2 regions of the Lysinibacillus sp. Bpr_S20 genome follow, and region 1 is predicted to be linked to the other one. Evidence: a T-box and tRNA genes for the amino acid it is inferred to sense, from the RefSeq annotation. Region 1 holds a T-box; the other holds one or more tRNA genes.
The links. A T-box is a leader RNA that pairs with one kind of tRNA and senses whether it is charged. The one in region 1 lies ahead of MWJ95_RS12625 (valine--tRNA ligase), so its partner is inferred to be a tRNA-Val.
Positions count from the first base shown of each region.

Region 2: it has a tRNA-Val gene. The T-box ahead of MWJ95_RS12625 (valine--tRNA ligase) is inferred to sense a tRNA for this amino acid. The anticodon was not compared.

Region 1 is NZ_JALNLQ010000004.1:332,510-339,487, forward strand. Features, by position in the region: gene MWJ95_RS12605 (VC0807 family protein) at 1-215, opposite strand, end outside; gene MWJ95_RS12610 (SRPBCC family protein) at 1,007-1,453, shown strand; gene MWJ95_RS12615 (valyl-tRNA synthetase) at 1,837-2,727, shown strand; T-box leader at 2,997-3,276, shown strand; gene MWJ95_RS12625 (valine--tRNA ligase) at 3,402-6,047, shown strand; gene MWJ95_RS12630 (bifunctional folylpolyglutamate synthase/dihydrofolate synthase) at 6,668-6,978, shown strand, end outside.
Region 2 is NZ_JALNLQ010000006.1:1,619-8,323, forward strand. Features, by position in the region: gene mbcS (acyl-CoA synthetase MbcS) at 1-340, opposite strand, end outside; tRNA gene MWJ95_RS15280 (tRNA-Asn) at 608-684, shown strand; tRNA gene MWJ95_RS15285 (tRNA-Glu) at 803-877, shown strand; tRNA gene MWJ95_RS15290 (tRNA-Val) at 951-1,026, shown strand; tRNA gene MWJ95_RS15295 (tRNA-Tyr) at 1,041-1,124, shown strand; tRNA gene MWJ95_RS15300 (tRNA-Gln) at 1,141-1,215, shown strand; tRNA gene MWJ95_RS15305 (tRNA-Lys) at 1,226-1,298, shown strand; gene rocF (arginase) at 1,483-2,388, shown strand; gene sigW (RNA polymerase sigma factor SigW) at 2,522-3,085, shown strand; gene MWJ95_RS15320 (anti-sigma factor family protein) at 3,099-3,725, shown strand; gene cdaA (diadenylate cyclase CdaA) at 3,875-4,711, shown strand; gene MWJ95_RS15330 (CdaR family protein) at 4,704-5,786, shown strand; gene glmM (phosphoglucosamine mutase) at 6,085-6,705, shown strand, end outside.

The DNA.
Region 1 (6,978 bases):
AGTGAACCTAAAATTAATAAGCCAGTAATGTTAAATTGCTTATCTAAAATAAAGCGGTAAATGGTGTAAACAATCCCTGGAATGGTTGAAATCAGCATTGCTGTATAATCACCTAAAGGCTCTCTTCCAAAATTCCATATAACATAAGGTAATGCCACATAAAAAATCAACTCGAATAAAATTAATATTTTGTTTGAACGTTGTTTTTTCACCATATTCCCCTCCATTTATCTATACTCAGCTTGTACCTTTTCATACTTGTAGATAAACTATATAATTTTGCTCAATAGTTGAACAAGCTAAAACATTTTTCTTAAACTAAATCGCTGCGTTTTTAACTGAATAATCAGACGTTTTATTCTATAAATATTAGGTAATGTGAATTGTATGACTAACGAGAAGGATTTACTGTTACAAATAAAACCAACTGGGAGAGTAATAGCAATTTATTTTTATAATAACAAATCTCTCCTTACTAAACTTATTTAATTTTTTAAGTAAACTGCGCTGTTAGTTGAAAGCATCAGATAGTCTTTAATATTTTATTTGTTTAATTTCTCTCATTTTTCATTGATCCCAATTTTATCCATACTTGCTTGTCCTGGATAACTCTCTTTTATTGCGTTTGTCCAAATAAAAACTTACTTTTAAAGATTCAATGTCATTCGTTGAAAACCATATTGCATCTGGTCTTTGTGGTCTTCGTTTCGAATTTTATGATAAGTTATTCACTAAATTCCCGCTTTACTTCAATAAAAACGGCATTATCCTTCTTGAAGAATAGCCCTCTGATAATGTGAATTTTAATTAGAGTAGATGAAATGGTTAATCAACACACTGTGCAATATGCCTTTATCTGCAATGGCTTCTATGTTTGCCAATTAAGTTACAATGAATTGTTATCGCTTGAAAAAAATTTTATTAAAATTATAACTTTCAGCATAGCCAAATTGTGGGCGAAATCGTATATAATAGAGCTATTCGTAAAAGAAAGTAGTGAATTGATATGGCAACAGGCACACATATGGTCGAAGTACCCGTAGGAATTGAAAATGTATGGGATTTCGTCAGTGATATGGAAAAATGGGCAAAGCTTGTCCCAGGTTATAATGCACATGAGATGATTGATGAAAAACATTCAAATTGGACGTTTAAAGGCAATGTGGGTGTTCTGAAAAAAACAGTACAAGTAGAGATTACTATTTTAGAATGGGCGGCTCCTACAAAAGTAACATTCGAATTAAAAGGAATTTCTGATAACTTTTCAGGAAACGGTTATTTCCTAGCAGAAAGTATTGATGCAGAAAATACAAAAATGACAGGCTTCTTGGAAGTAACAGCCGGGGGATTAGCTGGTCCTGTTTTAAATCCAATCTTTAAGCCAATCGTACCAAAAGCAACACAAATGTTAACAGACCGTGTAGCAAATAAAATTAAATTGGTGAATGTATAACGCTGTTAACTTCTTTCAGCGGGTGTTACGGAATCGGAAAGGAATGCTAAAGGGGATATTAGCCTAAATCATCGCATCCATGTGACAAGCCGATTCCAGACGCCATTATGCCGAGGCATAATTGATACAAACAGTAAAAAGGCATGCTAGAAGAATTTTTCTAGTATGCCTTTTTTGACTCGCTGTGGGGGTTGTTACTGTTATGTGTCTGTGCTTTTTCTTGGGGCATCCGATAAACCGTTCTCCTTGGACCAATACAAAATCCAAACGCATTGTTTTTCTGAGTGAAAGTCTGTATTGATTAGCCACCACCTAGCATACTATCCTTCGAAACTTCATATGATGCAAGGGGAGGGATTATTATCGAACAGAAAACTTGGAATATGAGTGAAACTTTTTGTTTTCCTGGTTATGGCTGCCCAACTGAAATAGCAGCTGTACAAATTAAACCGCGTTGGCAGACGAAGCAGTTAGAAGATTCTTTACGATTAATGGGTATTTATCATATTACGGCACATGTTCGCTTTGATTTTCAAGACATGCAAGCTTTCATGGATGATGAAGAATTAGTACAAATCGATGCGCTTGATATTCAAGGGGATACTGGTTATTTTGAGTATGCAGTTCCGTTAAATGTGGATTTACCAAAGGATGCAGCTATTGAAGATTTAATGGTAAAGGATATTCGACCTATATTAACTAATCAAATGTGTCAGCTCGAATGGACAGTTACAAGTACTTTTAATGAACCTGAGCCAGCACTCGAAAAAGCGCATGTTTTAGAAAAACAGCCGATCGCTGTCAATGCCTCAGCTCAGATAGAGAAGCAAGCTATTAAAGAAACATCACAGGTAAAACAACCTGCAGATGTAGTAGCATCGATTCAAGAAGAAAAGCCAGTAGATGTAGTAGCATCGATTCAAGAAGAACAACCTGAAGTTGTAGCGGTTTCGGCACAAGTAGAAAAGTCTACAGCAGCAGTTTCTTCACCTCAAGAAGAAAAATCTGCAGTTGTAACAACATCAAAGCAAGAGGAAAAATCAAAGGTTGTTACATTTGCTGCTCAAAAGGAAAAGTCTGAAGCAATAGTAGCCTCAGACAAAAAAGAAAAGCCTGCACAAGCTGAACAAAAAACAATGTTGAAGGAATCCTCTAGTCATATTGCAGTCCGTGAATCTAGCTCTTGGCAGGAGGTTCAATCGACGATCTGGGATTTAACGGAAGACTATACACCGCTAAAGGTTCGTGTTTCAAATGACTTCATTCAAAAGTAAATAGCATAGAAGTAGCAGGAGTAATAAGATAATAAAATCTCCAGATGTAGGAATGATGATGACACGTATAAACTGAAAAACACAAATTGGAACAATTATCGTTTTGCAATAAAATCGAAATTGTCGTAGCCAAGGTGGTAAAAGCCAAGGATTATACTTACGTCGACGCATTTGAATTTTCACTTCCTTTTCTAGTAGTGCTTCCTAAAAAATGACTAAATCACTTGAAAAATTCCACGATTTTGCGGTACAATGTGAAAAAGTCGAATATAGATGCTATGACAGGGAAGAGTAAATTATTAGTACATTTTAAGAGAGGAAACGGTAGCTGAAAAGTTTCTATTTGTACCTAATTGAATGTAGCCCTCGAGCAGCTTTAGTGAACTAACAGTAGTTAAAGCCGGTTAAACACCGTTACCGAATTGAGAGCCAGTAGAAAAAGGCTTAAGTAAGTAGTACATTTTTTTTCTGATGAAATGTGTGACAGCTTAACTCGCCTCTGCTGGAATTAAAGGTGGTACCGCGAACTTAAACTCCTTCGTCCTTTTAGACGTTAGGAGTTTTTTTTATTTTCATTAATCTTCTGGTAAATGACCTATATCTGAGTCATCAAAACAGAATGATTGGTACGATCTCACACCGGTAAAATTATGAAGTCAACAGGAGGAGTCAAAATGACAGAAAACATTTCAATGCCTACAAAATATGATCCGCAGTCCATTGAAGCGGGTCGTTATGAATGGTGGTTACAAGGGAAATTTTTTGAGGCGCAGCCTACAAGTGAAAAAGAGCCTTATTCTATTGTTATTCCACCACCGAACGTAACAGGTAAATTACACCTTGGCCATGCTTGGGATACAACATTACAAGATATTTTAATTCGTATGAAGCGCATGCAAGGCTATGATGCACTTTGGTTACCAGGAATGGACCATGCAGGTATTGCAACACAAGCAAAAGTAGAGGCTAAACTACGAGAAGATAATATTACACGTTATGATTTAGGACGTGAAAAATTCCTTGAAAAAACATGGGAATGGAAAGATGAGTATGCTGGACATATCCGCGATCAATGGGCGAAGCTAGGTCTTGCATTAGATTATTCTCGTGAGCGTTTTACACTTGACCAAGGTCTTTCCGATGCGGTTAAAACTGTGTTCGTTCAATTATATGAAAAAGGCTTAATCTATCGTGGCGAACGTATTATTAACTGGGACCCTGCTGCAAAAACAGCATTATCAGATATTGAAGTTATCTATAAAGATGTGCAAGGTGCATTCTATCATATGAAATATCCATTAGCTGATGGATCAGGCTATGTGGAAGTAGCAACAACACGACCTGAAACAATGCTAGGTGACTCTGGAGTAGCCGTTCACCCGAAAGATGAGCGCTATCAACACTTAATCGGCAAAACGGTTATTTTACCAATCGTAGGTCGTGAAATTCCAATTGTAGCAGATGACTACGTTGATATGGAATTTGGTACTGGGGTTGTAAAAATGACACCAGCACACGATCCTAATGACTTTGAGGTTGGTAACCGCCACAATCTAGAACGCATTCTTGTCATGAATGAAGATGGTACTATGAATGAGCTTGCTGGCAAGTATAATGGTATGGATCGCTTTGAATGCCGTAAGCAAATCGTAGCTGATTTACAGGATGCAGGCGTGCTAATTCGTATTGAAGAGCATACACATTCAGTAGGTCACTCTGAACGTTCTGGTGCTGTTGTAGAGCCATATCTTTCAGCTCAATGGTTCGTAAAAATGCAACCACTTGCTGATGCTTCACTTGCTCTTCAAAAAGATGAAGAAGGCCAAGTAAACTTCGTACCATCTCGTTTCGAAAACACATATTCTCGTTGGATGGAAAACATTCGTGACTGGTGTATCTCTCGTCAGTTATGGTGGGGTCACCAAATCCCAGCTTGGTATCACAATGAAACAGGTGAAATTTACGTAGGAAAAGAAGCACCAGCAGATGCAGAAAATTGGACACAAGATGAAGACGTATTAGATACATGGTTCTCTTCTGCACTATGGCCATTTTCTACAATGGGTTGGCCGGATGAGACAAATGAAGAATATAAACGTTACTATCCAACAAGCACGCTTGTAACTGGTTATGATATTATTTTCTTCTGGGTTTCTCGTATGATTTTCCAAGGTCTTGAATTTACAGGTCAACGCCCATTCAAAGATGTATTAATTCATGGTTTAGTACGTGATGGTGAAGGACGTAAGATGAGTAAATCACTTGGTAACGGTGTAGACCCTATGGACGTAATTGATCAATATGGTGCCGACTCATTACGTTACTTCTTAGCTACTGGATCATCACCTGGTCAAGATTTACGCTATACAACTGAAAAAGTAGAAGCCGTTTGGAACTTCTCTAACAAAATTTGGAATGCCTCTCGTTTCGCTTTAATGAATATGGAAGGTATGACATATGATGAAATCGACTTAACTGGTGAAAAATCAGTTGCCGATAAATGGATTCTTACTCGCTTAAATGAAACAATTGAACGTGTAACATCTCTTGCAGAGCGCTACGAATTTGGTGAAGTTGGCCGTGAGCTTTATAACTTCATTTGGGATGATTTCTGTTCTTGGTATATTGAAATGGCGAAATTACCGTTATACGGTGAAGACGAAGCAGCTAAGAAAACGACTCGTTCTATTTTAGCGTACGTTTTAGATCAAACTATGCGTCTATTACATCCATTCATGCCATTCATTACGGAAGAAATTTGGCAGCACTTACCTCATAAAGGTGAATCAATCACAGTGGCAGCATGGCCAACTGTACGTGCGGATCTTCATTTTGCAGAGGAAGCAGACAATATGAAGCTCCTAATGGATATTATACGTTCGGTACGTAATATTCGTGCGGAAGTTAATACACCAATGAGCAAAAAAGTGCCGCTATTTATTTCAGCGAAGGATGCTGCAACGGTTACAGTACTTGAAGCCAATAAAGCATACTTAGAAAAATTCTGTAATCCAGAATCACTAACAATAGGAGAAGGTTTAGAAGCTCCTGGTCAGTCAATGACAGCAGTTGTAACTGGAGCTGAGCTATTCCTACCGCTTGTTGGACTTATTAATCTGGAAGAAGAAATTGCTCGTCTTGAAAAAGAATTAGAAAAATGGGCAAAAGAAGTGAAGCTTGTAACTGGTAAATTATCAAATGAGAAATTTGTATCTAAAGCGCCGGAAGCATTAGTAAATGCGGAGCGTGAAAAATTAGCAGATTATGAAAGTAAACATGCAGTTGTTTTAAAACGTTTAGAAGAATTAAAAAATATGTAAGTCGAGACAGCGGATGGCAATAGTCATCCGCTGTTTTTCTTAATTGATTAGTATGAAATTATATTAGGTGTGTTGATAAGGAATAAATTGGTTTATTTTTGAGTGTTAAAAGGATTTTTTGTGGATCATTACAAAAACGTGTGGTTGATTTCCGTTCCGGCTGGGCGCTTTCCTGGGGGCGTCCGATGAGCCGCTTCACTCGCGATGCTCGCTCCAGGGTCTCATCTGTGACGCTAATCCCCAAGGAGTCGCCCAGCCTCCACTCCAATCAACTTATTTACATAGTAGACGTTTTAACAAAAATCATCCGCGATTTTTGGTGATGAACCTTTTTTGGTGCTATTTTGCTAATATATTCCTATTTTTTACTGATTGTAGTGGAGGGCTACTCGACTCCCGCGGGAAAGCGAGACAGACGAGACCCTACACGAAGCGAAGGAAGCGGCTCGACGCTCGCCCGTTGGAAAGCGAGTAGCCCGTAGCGGAAATCAGTGTTTTTCTGCGTGTTTTTTTACTTTCATTCAATGTAAAAGTAAACAATAGTTTTTTTAGAAATCTATGTGTATTGGGCGCTACTTGTACTAAAATAGAGATATTGCAGTGAAGAGGGAGTGTTTCGTTTGTTTAAAACGATGAAAGAATGTACAGATTTTATTTTTACGTTAAAGGCAGTTGATCATAAACGTGCACCGCTCGTATTGATGCGAGAGGTATTAGCACTTCTTAATAACCCACAGGACAGGCTACGCGCTATTCATTTAGCAGGCTCAAATGGAAAAGGGTCTACAGTGAATGCTCTAAGAGAAATGCTACAACATGCGGGCTACAAAGTAGGCGCCTTTACTTCACCTCATTTAAAACGTGTGAATGAACGTATGACTATTAATGGAATTCAAATTTCTGATGCGCAATTTTTACACTATATGAACAG
Region 2 (6,705 bases), on a different contig from region 1:
CAGAAGAGTGCTCCATACGATATTCTAAATCACTTGCACGTAACATTTCTGAACATGAAATAGGCACAATACCAGCCTTTAGACAGCCAAGGAAGACAAAATAAGCCTCAGGCAGACGTGGAATAATAACTAATACGCGATCTCCTTTTTGAAGCCCCTTCTTCGTAAAGGCATTCGCATATTGATTCATTTTTTGAACAAGTTCAACATAGGAAATTGTTCGGCGTTCCTGCTGCGCATTTAGCCATTGTATTGCTTGACGATTACTATCTTGAGAAAATTTCTCCAATTCCTCTGTAATATTATAGAATTCTGGTGCAATTAAATCGTTTGTTGCCATGTGAACATTCCTCCCCAAACAAATTTAATAGAAAATTCATAAAACTATTCTCATTTTAACAATTACAATAATATACAGCAAGAATATTCTGCGCATAAAATAGAAATATTAGATTTTATAGAGAACTATTAGGTTTTTGGTAATGATCAGGAATGCTTAGATAAAAAATATTAAAATTTTCACAAAAAGTATTGCATAAATTATAATGCTTGCTATAATAATAAATGTACTTAAGAGGTTTTAAAAAACCGAATTGAATAGTATTGTTCCGAAGTAGCTCAGTTGGTAGTAGCACCTGACTGTTAATCAGGTTGTCGCAGGTTCGAGTCCTGCCTTCGGAGCCATTTTTTTGCTCATTTTTAAAGTTGATGTTATACATATAAAAAGTTGTAAAATAAGTATTGCATTGAACAGTAATAAATGTTATCATAATTCTTGTCTTGTTTAAGACATTTAAAAAATGGCCCCTTGGTCAAGTGGTTAAGACACCGCCCTTTCACGGCGGTAACACGGGTTCGAATCCCGTAGGGGTCACCATTTTTAAAGCATTGTAGTAATGCAAAGGCTTAAAAAGAAAATAAACTGTGAAGAAATGAACACCTGTTTTTATGGAGGATTAGCTCAGCTGGGAGAGCATCTGCCTTACAAGCAGAGGGTCGGCGGTTCGAGCCCGTCATCCTCCACCATAATGTGTTATTTCGGAGGGGTAGCGAAGTGGCTAAACGCGGCGGACTGTAAATCCGCTCCTTAGGGTTCGGCGGTTCGAATCCGTCCCCCTCCACCAGTTTTATTTTAATGATTGGGGTATAGCCAAGCGGTAAGGCAACGGATTTTGATTCCGTCATGCCTAGGTTCGAATCCTAGTACCCCAGCCATTTTTATTTTGAGCCATTAGCTCAGTTGGTAGAGCATCTGACTTTTAATCAGAGGGTCGAAGGTTCGAGTCCTTCATGGCTCACTTTTATAGAATAAAGTATATTCAAAAGTGTAACATTAACTACAGATACTAATCTCTTGCTGAAAACAGCAGGAGATTTTTTTATACCTTTTTTAATTGTATAAATATTCACGAAAATGTTGAGTTGAGCCAGGTAGGATATAGGCTTTACAATAGTCTTACAACTTAAAGGGGGTATGAAAAAATGAATAAACTAAATATTGCTATTATTGGAGTACCGACTGATTATGGGCAAACTCGTAGAGGGGTAGATATGGGGCCAAGTGCTATTCGTTACGCAGGTGTTGTGGAGCGCTTAGAGGCAATCGGACATGCAGTACATGATCAAGGGGATATACGTGTTAGTCAAAAAATAGAAGGTACTGTTGTTGATAAACAACTACTTAATTTAGAGGAAGTTATTGATGTAAGTACATCCTTGGCTAATAGTGTAAATGAAGCGATTGAGCACAAGGCGTTTCCGCTTGTACTTGGTGGCGACCATAGTATTGCTATTGGTACACTTGCAGGGCTTGGTGAGCATTATAAAAATTTAGGCGTTATTTGGTTTGATGCGCATGCGGACCTAAATACACCTGATACGACACCGTCTGGTAATATACATGGTATGCCGCTAGCTGTTAGCATTGGACTTGGACATGAACGGTTAGTGAAAATTCGTAATGATGTACCGAAAATTAAACCTGAAAACGTCATTATTATTGGAGCACGTTCTGTAGACCCAGGAGAACGTGAATTAATTAGACAGCAAGGGATTAAGGTGTATACAATGCACGAGGTAGATCGTCTTGGAATGACAAGAGTAATGGAAGATGCACTTGCCTATTTAAGAGAGCGCAATATAGATGGTTTGCATTTATCACTTGATTTAGATGGGTTAGATCCTCTTTATACTCCTGGAGTTGGGACACCTGTACCTGGTGGTATTACGTATCGAGAAAGCCATTTGGCGATGGAAATGCTTCAGGAATCAGGTATGCTAACATCTGCTGAATTCGTTGAGGTTAATCCGATTTTAGATGAAAAGAATAGAACAGCTGATGTTGCAGTAGCATTGATGGGATCTTTATTTGGAGAAACGCTCGTTTAAAGAAATTTGACAAAAAATTACCTATTGCCACATTGTATAAAAATCTTTTGTTATAATTAATAACAAAATGAAACTTTTCTTATCGATGGGTCGTATAGTATAAGACAGTTGTAAAGGTGGAGAAATCGACACAATGGATGCGTTAGTAAACAAGAAAATAAAACAAGTGCTTAAAGGCGATCAAAACGCATTTGCAGATATTGTGAGTCTCTATCAGCACAAACTGTATCAAGTATGCTATAGGATGTTGGGGAACAAGCAAGAATCTGAGGACATTGCACAAGAGGCATTTGTTCGTGCCTATATGAACTTGCATACTTTTGATCAGAAAAGAAAATTTTCGACGTGGCTTTATCGCATAGCGACAAACCTTTGTATAGACCGTATCCGGAAGAAAAAGCCGGATTACTATTTAGATGCGGAAGTAGCTGGTACAGAAGGGCTTGATATGTATTCGCAGATCGCAGCAGATGACCAGCTACCAGAGGAACAGATAGAGAAACTGGAACTGCAAGATCGCATTCAATATGAGATTGGACGTTTGCCGGATAAATACCGTTCAGTTATAGTATTGAAATATATTGAAGAATTATCATTACAAGAAATTAGCGAGATTTTAGATATGCCTCTTGGAACGGTGAAAACGAGGATTCACCGCGGACGTGAAGCATTACGTAAGCAATTAAACAATCTGTAGGAGGGGAAGCGTCATGAATACTTGTCCAGAGCATATAATAGACTATATCCATGATTATTTAGATGGTGACATTAGTCGTGAGCATGAGCAAGAGTTAAAACGACATTTGCATACATGCAGTGATTGTAAACAGTTGATGCAGGAATTAAGTGAAACAATCGCCTTTGTGAAGAGTGCTTCCCACATTACACCACCTCCGCGTTTTGAAGAAGCTGTGATGGCTCGTTTACCGAAACCTAAAAGTCGTGTAGGTATGCAGAAGTGGATTCGCCGACATCCACTCTTTGTGGCAGCAGCAGTGTTTTGTTTATTTATGAGTGCAACTTTACTAGGTAGTTTTATGGATGACCAACATTTCTCTGTGACTAAACAACCGAACCTAGTTGTTGAAGGTCAAACGGTTATTGTGCCAGAGGGAGAAGTTGTAAAGGGCGACATTGTTGTTAAAAATGGTGATTTAATTGTTGAGGGTGAAGTGGATGGCAATGTTACCGTTATTAACGGACAGTATATGGCATCTTCGGCAGTTGTTTCAGGAAAAATAGAAGAAATTGACGAAGTATTCGAATGGCTCTGGTATACGATTAAAAATTCAGTTAAGTCTGCTGTGACATTCGAGGAGAAACAAGCAACTAAATAACACTCTATACGTCCTAATAGATAGTGCACGTGAGAGGCTGAACGGTCTACTCTTTTGAGTAGACTTTTTAATTGAAAAAAGTTACATTTGATAAGAATGTGCTATACTTAAATGTGTATGGATTCGCAATGAAAAGTGGGGGATGCCACGTGCAAATTATCGAACATTTCGCTAATTTAACACCTGTGAATATTGTTATTAACTTATTAGATGTACTGCTCGTATGGTACGTTGTTTATAAAATTTTAACCCTCATTAAAGGTACGAAGGCTGTCCAATTATTAAAGGGAATTTTCGTAATTATTATTGCGCGCCTTGCTACAGAGTTTTTAGGGTTAGAAACGTTAGGATGGATGTTACAACAAGTTATCGATTTCGGTTTCTTGGCGATTATTATCATTTTCCAACCGGAAATAAGACGTGGTCTTGAACAAATTGGTAGAGGGAAGTTATTCCAACGTTCAATTAATCAAGTTGAGGAAGAACAGACAAGGCTTATTGAGGCGATGAAGAAATCAGTTAGTTATATGGCCAAACGTCGTATAGGGGCGTTAATTTCTATTGAAAAAGAAACTGGTCTAAATGAATATATAGAAACGGGCATAGGACTAAATGCTGAGATATCATCGGAGCTACTTATCAACATTTTTATACCGAATACGCCACTGCATGATGGAGCAGTTATTATGCAGAAAGATAAAATCTCAGCAGCGGCTTGTTATTTACCGCTTTCTGAGAGTCCGTTTATCTCTAAAGAGCTTGGGACGCGCCATCGAGCTGCACTCGGCTTAAGTGAAGTGACAGATGCCATTACTATTGTTGTATCGGAAGAAACCGGTGCCATTAGTCTTACAATGAATGGTAATCTTCATCGAAATCTTTCTCTAGAGGAATTCGAAGAACTGTTACGTAAAATGTGGTTCGGATTAGCACAGGAGTCAGATGCAGCCTCTAAGTTAACTTGGAGGGGGAAAAAGAATGGATAAAATGATGGATAGCCCTTGGGTTTTACGAATCGTTGCACTATTTCTAGCCTTTTTGTTATTTTTCTCTGTTCGTACCGAATTATCTCCTAAAAATAAATCAATATTGAATGAGCAAACAGTAGTAATTCGCGATGTGCCAGTAGATGTTTTTTATGACGATAAGAATCTTATTGTAACAGGGATACCAAAGACGGTGAACGTTACGATAAAAGGTCCAACGCCACTCGCTTTAAAAGCTCAAACTTCTAGAGATTTTTCTATATTTGCGGATTTGAGTAAATTACTCATAGGTGAGCATAATGTTAGACTACAATACGAAAATATTTCGGATAAGTTACAAGTTACATTAGACCCAGCAACTATTAAGGTAAACATTGAGGAAAAAGTCACGCAGGAGTTTCGTGTTGACCCTGAGCTAAATACGCGTTTAATTGAAGAAGGATATATTTTAAATAGCATGTCTTCTAATCCAGCTACGGTGTATGTTACAGGTGCCAAAAGTGCCATTGAAAACATTAGTTATGTAAAAGCTACTGTTACGGGTGAACAAGGCTTAAGAGAACCGTTCTCACAAGTAGCGGAGGTTAAAGTATTAGATCGCGATTTAAATAAGTTAGATGTGACAATTGAACCGGCAACGGTGAAGGTACAAGTAGATATTGGAGCTTACAGTAGAGAATTGCCTGTTGTGCTTAAGGAAATAGGGAAAGCGGCGAATAGTATTACCGTCAACCAATTAACAATTAGTCCTACAAAGGTGAGAGTATACGGTAAAAAATCTATCATAGATGCTTTAACTGCAATACCATTAGAGGTTGATTTATCAAAAATTACAGAATCAAAAACTTATGAATTTGAAGTGAAATTGCCAGAAGGTGTGACAAAAATATCTGATTCAAAAATTAAAGTGAAAGCGGATATTACGAAGGTAGAGCAGGAAAAAACAACAACGACAACAACAACAACTACCACTCCTGCACCTCCACCTACTCCTCCGCCAACTTCGGAGGAATCGAAAACGCCTTCTGAGGACGACACGCCGCCTGCGGAGAAAACAGAAGATATTGATTCTTAAACAATAACTGACTATAATTTTATTTTGATTCAGTAGAGAGTTCGTTCTCTATCGGTAAGGTTATTCATTTTCAGATTTGAAACAGTACGAGAAAAGTTGCCCAGGCTAAAATCAAAATACTCTAGCCAATTTATCTGCGCTGTTTTACTAGTTCAGATAAATTTACATAGGGGCATAATTAATAGTTACCAGAGAATGAACGAAAATAGACTTTTCCAAAAGTAAGCAGATGAGCGGTCTAGTTGTCGTTGTAGACAAGCGTGACAACCGTCTTGCATTGAAGGAGAGAATAATTAAAATGGGTAAATATTTTGGAACAGATGGCGTCCGTGGCGTCGCGAATAGTGAATTAACACCGGAGTTTGCATTTAAGCTTGGCCGCGTAGGTGGCTACGTTTTAACGAAGGATGCAACTGACCGTCCAAAGGTTTTAATCGGTCGCGACACACGTATTTCAGGTGAAATGCTTGAAGGTGCACTTGTAGCTGGTCTTTTATCGATCGGCGTAGAGGTAATGCGTCTTGGTGTTATTTCAACACCAGGTGTGGCTTACCTTACTCGAATTATGAGCGCAAATGCAGGCGTTATGATTTCAGCATCACATAACCCAGTGGCTGACAATGGTATTAAATTTTTCGGTCCTGATGGCTTTAAGCTAACAGATGCGCAAGAAGCCGAAATCGAAGCAATATTAGATGCACAAGAAGATACATTGCCGCGTCCAATCGGAGCAGATTTAGGTTCTGTAAGCGACTACTTCGAGGGTGGTCAAAAATATATTCAATACTTAAAACAAACAGTGACTGAAGAATTTGATGGCATCCACGTAGCATTAGATTGTGCACATGGCGCTACGTCTTCACTAGCTACACACTTATTTGCGGATTTAGAAGCGGATATCTCAACGATGGGTGCTTCA